2 linked regions of the Anaeromyxobacter diazotrophicus genome follow. The protein of the gene in region 1 interacts with the protein of each later gene in a pairwise test. Links are inferred from orthologs where the notes say so. Each region holds a gene or a part of one and is shown in the gene's direction. Other genes may lie near its edges. The genes, in order: epsC and cysK.

Region 1 (3,231 bases):
AGCAGAACCCGCCGCCGGACGAGGTGCTCCTCCCGCTCGAGGTCGAGGGGGCGTGGGCGCTGGCCGAGGTGCTCTCGGACCGGCGCGGGCGGAAGGTGAGGCTCCTCACCCCGCAGCGGGGCGCCAAGGCCGACCTGCTCGAGGTCGCGGCCAGGAACGCGGCGCAGGGGTTCAAGAGCTGGCACGAGAAGGACGAGCGGCGCGAAGAGGCGCTGGCGGCGCTGACGCGCGCGCTGCACCTCGCGAAGGAGCCGCGCTGGATGGAGTGCTACGACATCTCCACCTTCCAGGGCGCGCTGGCGGTCGGCTCCGGGGTGTCGATGAAGGACGGCGAGCCGGACAAGGACAACTACCGCCGGTACAAGGTGAAGGGCGTCGCCGGGCAGGACGACTTCGCCATGCTCCACGAGGTCGTCACCCGCCGGCTCAAGCGCGCGCTCGCGGAGGACGCGTTCCCCGATCTGCTCGTCATCGACGGCGGCAAGGGGCAGCTCCACGCCGCGCTGGCGGCGGCCCACGACCTGGGCGTCGCCACCGCGCCGGCCGCGGGCAACCCGGGCCTCCCCTTCGTGCAGATGGCGGGGCTCGCCAAGAGCCGGCTCATGGACTACGGGACGGCGCGGGTGATCTCCGGGCGGCGGCGGGCGAGCGCCGCGGCGCTGGCCGACGCGGCCGAGGCGAAGGGGCGCGGCTTCGTGTCGGAGCTGGAGCGGACCCCGGAGCGGGTGTTCCTGCCCGGGCGCAAGGACGCGCTGGTGCTGCGGCAGAACTCGGCCGAGCTCTACCTGCTCACCCGGCTGCGCGACGAGGCGCACCGCTTCGCCATCACCTTCCACCGCAAGCTGCGCCGCTCCCGCAACTTCCACTCGGTGCTGGAGGACATCCCCGGGATCGGCGCCGGGCGGCGCAAGGCGCTCCTGCGGGAGCTGGGATCGCTGCGGCGCATCCGCGAGGCGAAGGTGGAGGAGCTGGCGCGCGTGGAGGGGTTCGGGCCGCGGGCGGCGCAGGCGGTGTGGGACTTCTTCCACGCGGCCGCCGCGGCCCCCGCTGTCGCCGGGGCCGCAGAGGCCGCCGGGGCGGAGCCCTCACCCGAGGTGGAGGGCGCGCCGGCGCTCGAGGTGAGCGAGGCGGACCTCGACGCCGCGCTGGCCGAGGAGGCGGCCGGCGACGGCGGGTGATAAGGTCGGAGGGAACCCGACCCCGCCTCGAGGAGGAGATCCCGTGGAGAACCGCACCCGCACCGCGCAGCGCCCCCTCGCGCCCGTGGTCGATGCGCTGTGTCAGCAGGCCGCGGCGCTGGCCCCGCCGCGCAACGGGAACGGCCGCATCGTGCTGCCGTCGCGCGACGCGGTCCTCGCCTGCGTGGAGGGGCTCCGCGGCGTCTTCTTCCCCGGCTACTTCGGGGCGGCGGACCTCTCGGACGAGCACCTGCACTACTACGTCGGCGCCACGCTCGACCGCGTGCTGCAGGCGCTCGAGGAGCAGGTCCGGCGCGGCCTCGCCTTCGCCGAGCGGCACGAGGACGAGCGCTGCACGCACTGCGCGGACCGGGCGGCGGAGGTCTGCCAGGCCTTCCTGGGCCGGCTCCCGGAGGTGCGGCGGCTGGTCGGCTCGGACGTCGAGGCCGCCTACGAGGGCGACCCCGCCCTCAAGATCAAGGACGAGGCCATCTTCAGCTACCCGGGCGTGCTGGCCGTCACGAATCAGCGCATCGCCCACGAGCTCTACGCGCTCGCCGTCCCGCTCATCCCCCGCATGATCACGGAGCAGGCGCACGCCGTGACCGGCATCGACATCCACCCCGGTGCCCGCATCGGCGAGCGCTTCTTCATCGACCACGGCACCGGGGTCGTCATCGGCGAGACCGCGATCATCGGCGCGAACGTCCGCGTCTACCAGGGCGTCACCCTCGGCGCGAAGAGCTTCCCCAAGGACGAGAAGGGGCTGCCGATCAAGGGCATCGACCGCCACCCCATCGTCGAGGACGACGTGGTGATCTACTCCGGCGCCACCATCCTCGGGCGGGTCACCATCGGCCGCGGCTCCTCCATCGGCGGCAACGTGTGGCTCACCCACGGGGTGCCGCCCGGCAGCCGCGTCACGCAGGCGGAGGTGCGCGAGGCCGGGTTCGAGTACGGCGGCGGGATCTGATCCGACGGGGGCTGCGCCCCCGCCCCATCCAGCAAAGCTGGCTGGGGCCCCACCTCCGCTCGGCGGGTCCCGTGCACATGCGCGGCTGCGCCGCTCCCGCGCATGTGCCCCGCCTTGGAGGGCTCCGCCCTCCCCGCGGGCGCGGGGCCCCTCCTGCCTCGACTCGAGGCGGCATGGCCGCCGCGGTGGTGGTATAGGGTCGCGCCGATTCGACGCCGCAAGGAGGCGCGCTTTGGCCATGCATCCCTGGCACGACGTGGAGCTCCCCCGCTACGTGGAGGACTCCATCCCGGCCATCATCGAGATCCCGACCGGCACCAAGGTGAAGTACGAGCTCGACAAGGCGTCGGGCCTGCTCATCGTGGACCGGGTGCTCTTCTCCTCCGTCCACTACCCGGCGAACTACGGCTTCGTCCCGCGGACCTACTGCGACGACGGCGACCCGCTCGACATCCTGGTGTACTGCCAGGAGGCGATCCTGCCGCTCTCGATCATGCGCGCCAAGATCATCGGCGTGATGAAGATGCGCGACGACAAGGGGGAGGACGACAAGCTCATCGCCGTCCACGCCGACGACCCGGAGTACTCGGACTACAACGACATCTCCGAGATGCCGCCGCACCGGATGCGGGAGCTGAAGCGCTTCTTCGAGGACTACAAGGGCCTCGAGAACAAGAAGGTGCTCGTCGAGGAGCCGCAGGGCCGGCGCGAGGGGCTCCAGGCGCTCCGCGCCGCGATGCGCCTCTACGAGCAGGAGAAGCCGCGGCTCACCGGCCGGGCCGAGGCCCCGAAGGCCAGGCCGTCGCGCCGCGGGGCGCCGCGCCGGGCGGCCGGCCGCTCGCGCCGCTGAGCGGCGGGGGTCCGGCGTCACCGTCCGGCGAGCGCCAGCGCCGCCGCCACGGCGGCGGCGACCATCTCGGCGCCGTCGGAGGCGGCCGCTTCGCGCGGCGCCGGCGCGGAGGTCCGCGCGGCCCCGGAGGCCTCGAGCTGCGCGCAGGCCGCCTCCGCGGCCGCGCGGAGGCCGGGGTCGTCGCTGGCGCGCCAGCGCGCCTGGCGCACCTCGCCGGCGGCGTCGAGCCA
Region 2 (3,150 bases), on another replicon or contig:
GTTGTCGAGCAGGTTGACCACCGCCTCCATGAACATGGCGCGGTCGAGGTCGAGCGGCGGCAGGTGCGGCGCCAGCGCGAGCCGCAGCGCGTCGCCGGAGAGCCCGCGCGCCAGCGTCGCCCGCCGCGCCGCCTCGGCGAGCACCTTGTTCACCGAGGAGGGCGTGAAGACCGGGTCGGCCGGGCGCGCGACCTTGAGCAGCTCGTCCACGAAGTGGTTCACCCGCCGCACCTCGTCGTCGATGAGCTCGGCGTACTCCTTCACCTCGCCGTGCGCGGGGAGGATGCGGCGGAGGTACTGCGCCGCGCCCGCGATGGCGTTGAGCGGGTTGCGCAGCTCGTGGGCCACCTGGGCCGACATCTGGCCGACCGCGGCCAGCCGCTCGGCGTCCAGCAGCCGCCGCTCGAGCCGGCGGCGGTCGGCGATGTCGCGGATGACCATGACCACGCCGAGGTGGCTGCCGTCGCGCGCCCGGACCGGCGCGTAGGTCGTCTCGTAGCGCCCCTCCTTCTCCTTGATGATCGAGTGGCTCGGGCCGGGGTTCTGGCCCTCGCGGAGCCACCCCATGACCCGGCCCAGCATCTCGCGCGTGGCCTGCGGGTGGCAGTCCTGGAGGGCGCGGCCGGGCGGCCCGGCCAGGTTCTTCAACGCCTTGCCCGCCTCGTTCACGAGCGCCACCCGGTCGTCGGCGTCGACGAAGATGACGCCCTCCACCATCGAGTCCACGATGGCCTGCAGGCGCGTCAGCGCGGCGGCCGTCTCGCGCCGCGCCGCCGCGGCCTGAGCGCGGGCGCGCACGAGGAAGAGGCCGCTCGCGGCGGCGGCCAGCACCGCCACCCCCGCCACCGTGCCCTCCGCGAACGCCGCGGCGCAGGCGGCGAGGGCGGCGCCCCCCAGCACGAGGGCGGCCGAGCGGGCAGGGGGAATCCGGGCGGGCATGGCCCCGAGCTTAACCGGAGGGGGGCCCCTCCCGTCGCGGGGGCGCGAAGATGGCGCGTGCACGGCGGAGCGTCCGCCGTTATAACGGACGCCTCACCTTCACGCGGCCGGCCGGCAGCGCGCCGGGACGAGCCGAGGAGCCGAAATGCGGATTTACCAGGACATCACGAAGACCATCGGCAACACGCCGCTCGTGCGCCTCAACCGGCTCACGACCGGTCTCCAGGCGCAGGTCGTGGTCAAGCTGGAGAGCTTCAACCCGTGCTCCTCGGTGAAGGACCGCATCGGCGTGGCGATGATCGAGGCGGCCGAGCGCGACGGGAAGATCAAGCCCGACACCATCCTGCTCGAGCCCACCAGCGGCAACACCGGCATCGGCCTCGCGTTCGCGGCGGCCGCCAAGGGCTACAAGCTCGTCCTCACCATGCCCGAGACCATGAGCATGGAGCGCCGCAAGCTCCTCGCCGCGCTGGGCGCGCAGATCGTGCTCACGCCGGGCGCCGAGGGCATGAAGGGCGCCATCGGGCGCGCCGAGGCGATGGCCAAGGAGGACCCCCGCTACCTCGTCCTGCAGCAGTTCGACAACCCGGCCAACCCCGAGATCCACCGCCGCACCACCGCCGAGGAGATCTGGCGCGACACCGACGGCAAGATCGACGTCTTCGTCGGCGGGACCGGCACCGGCGGCACCATCACCGGCGTGGGCGAGGTGCTGAAGCAGCGCAAGCCGGGCGTCCGCATCGTCGCCGCCGAGCCGAAGGACTCGCCCGCCATCTCGCAGGGCCGCGGGGGGCCGCACAAGATCCAGGGGTGGGGGCCGGGGTTCGTGCCCAAGGTGCTCAACACCAAGATCCTCGACGAGGTGATCACCGTCTCGAACGAGGACTCGGGCGACATCGCGCGCCGCCTCAACAAGGAGGAGGGGATCCTGTGCGGGATCTCCTCCGGCGGCGCGGTGTGGGCGGCGCTCGAGGTCGCGAAGCGCCCGGAGAGCAAGGGCAAGCTCATCGTGGTGGTGCTGCCGGACACCGGCGAGCGCTACCTCTCGACCTGGCTGTTCGAGGAGGCCGCGAAGTAGGACGCGGCCAGCCCCGGAAAGCACCGCCCGCCGCCGCGGCTTCGCGGGGCGGGCGGTCACGCCTCGGGGCGCCTGGGTCCGCGCGCCGGCGGCGCGCCCGACTACCGGGCCGCGGCGAACGCCTCCTCGAAGTCCTCCTGGATGTCGTCGAGGTGCTCGATGCCCACCGAGACGCGGATCTGGTCCGGCGTGACGCCCGAGGCCTTCTGCTCCGCCTCGGAGAGCTGCTGGTGGGTGGTGGAGGAGGGGTGGATGACGAGCGTCTTCGCGTCGCCCACGTTGGCCAGGTTCGAGGCGAGCTTCACGGCGTCGATGAACTTCTTGCCGGCCGCGAGCCCGCCCTGGATGCCGAAGGTCAGCACCGCGCCGAAGCCGTTCCGGAGGTACTTCCGGGCGCGCGCGTGGTGCGGGTGGTCCTCGAGGCCGGTGTAGTTGACCCACGCCACCTGCCGATGCGCCTTGAGCCACTTGGCGAGCGCGAGCGCGTTGTCGACGTGGCGCTGCCCGCGCAGGGAGAGCGTCTCGAGCCCCTGCAGCAGCTGGAACGCGTTGAACGGCGAGAGCGCGGGGCCGAGGTCGCGCAGCCCCTCGACGCGGGCGCGGATGATGAACTGGATGTTGCCGAAGGGGCCCTTCGGACCGAAGACGTCGTTGAACACCAGGCCGTGGTAGCCCGGCGAGGGCTCGGTGAAGACCGGGAACTTGCCGGAGGCGGCCCAGTCGAACTTGCCCGAGTCCACGATGACGCCGCCGATCGAGGTGCCGTGGCCGCCGAGCCACTTGGTGGCCGACTCGACCACGATGTCCGCGCCGTGCTCGATGGGTCGGACCAGGAAGCCGCCCATGCCGAAGGTGTTGTCGACGATGAACGGGATCCGGTGCTCGTGCGCCAGCTCGGCCAGGCCGGCGAAGTCGGGCAGGTTGCCGGAGGGGTTCGCGATCGACTCCGCGTAGATGGCCTTGGTGCGTCCGTCGATGGCGGCGCGGAACGCCTTCGGGTCGTCGCCCTCGACGAACTTCACCCCGATGCCGAGGCGGGGCAGGGTGACCTTGAACTGGTTGTACGTGCCGCCGTAGAGCTGGGCCGCCGAGACGATCTGGTCGCCGGCCTGGGCGATGTTGGTGATGGCGAG

The links.
Region 2: the proteins of epsC (region 1) and cysK interact in binary tests that used the Escherichia coli proteins (3 or more experiments, as listed by UniProt). The link is inferred for Anaeromyxobacter diazotrophicus from one-to-one orthologs.

Annotation. Positions count from the first base shown.
Region 1 is NZ_BJTG01000006.1:243,658-246,888, forward strand. What follows is about bases 266-3,186. They hold epsC (serine O-acetyltransferase EpsC), read left to right. Parts: upstream 266-1,221; coding sequence 1,222-2,151; downstream 2,152-3,186. Other genes in these bases: uvrC (excinuclease ABC subunit UvrC), read left to right, coding at 266-1,178; HWY08_RS14035 (inorganic diphosphatase), read left to right, coding at 2,390-3,001; HWY08_RS14040 (hypothetical protein), read right to left, coding at 3,019-3,186. In the rest of the region: more of uvrC, read left to right, coding at 1-265; more of HWY08_RS14040, read right to left, coding at 3,187-3,231.
Region 2 is NZ_BJTG01000002.1:263,686-266,835, forward strand. The notes cover bases 211-3,050. They hold cysK (cysteine synthase A), read left to right. Parts: upstream 211-1,084; coding sequence 1,085-2,017; downstream 2,018-3,050. Other genes in these bases: HWY08_RS04160 (two-component system sensor histidine kinase NtrB), read right to left, coding at 211-939; HWY08_RS04170 (O-acetylhomoserine aminocarboxypropyltransferase/cysteine synthase family protein), read right to left, coding at 2,119-3,050. In the rest of the region: more of HWY08_RS04160, read right to left, coding at 1-210; more of HWY08_RS04170, read right to left, coding at 3,051-3,150.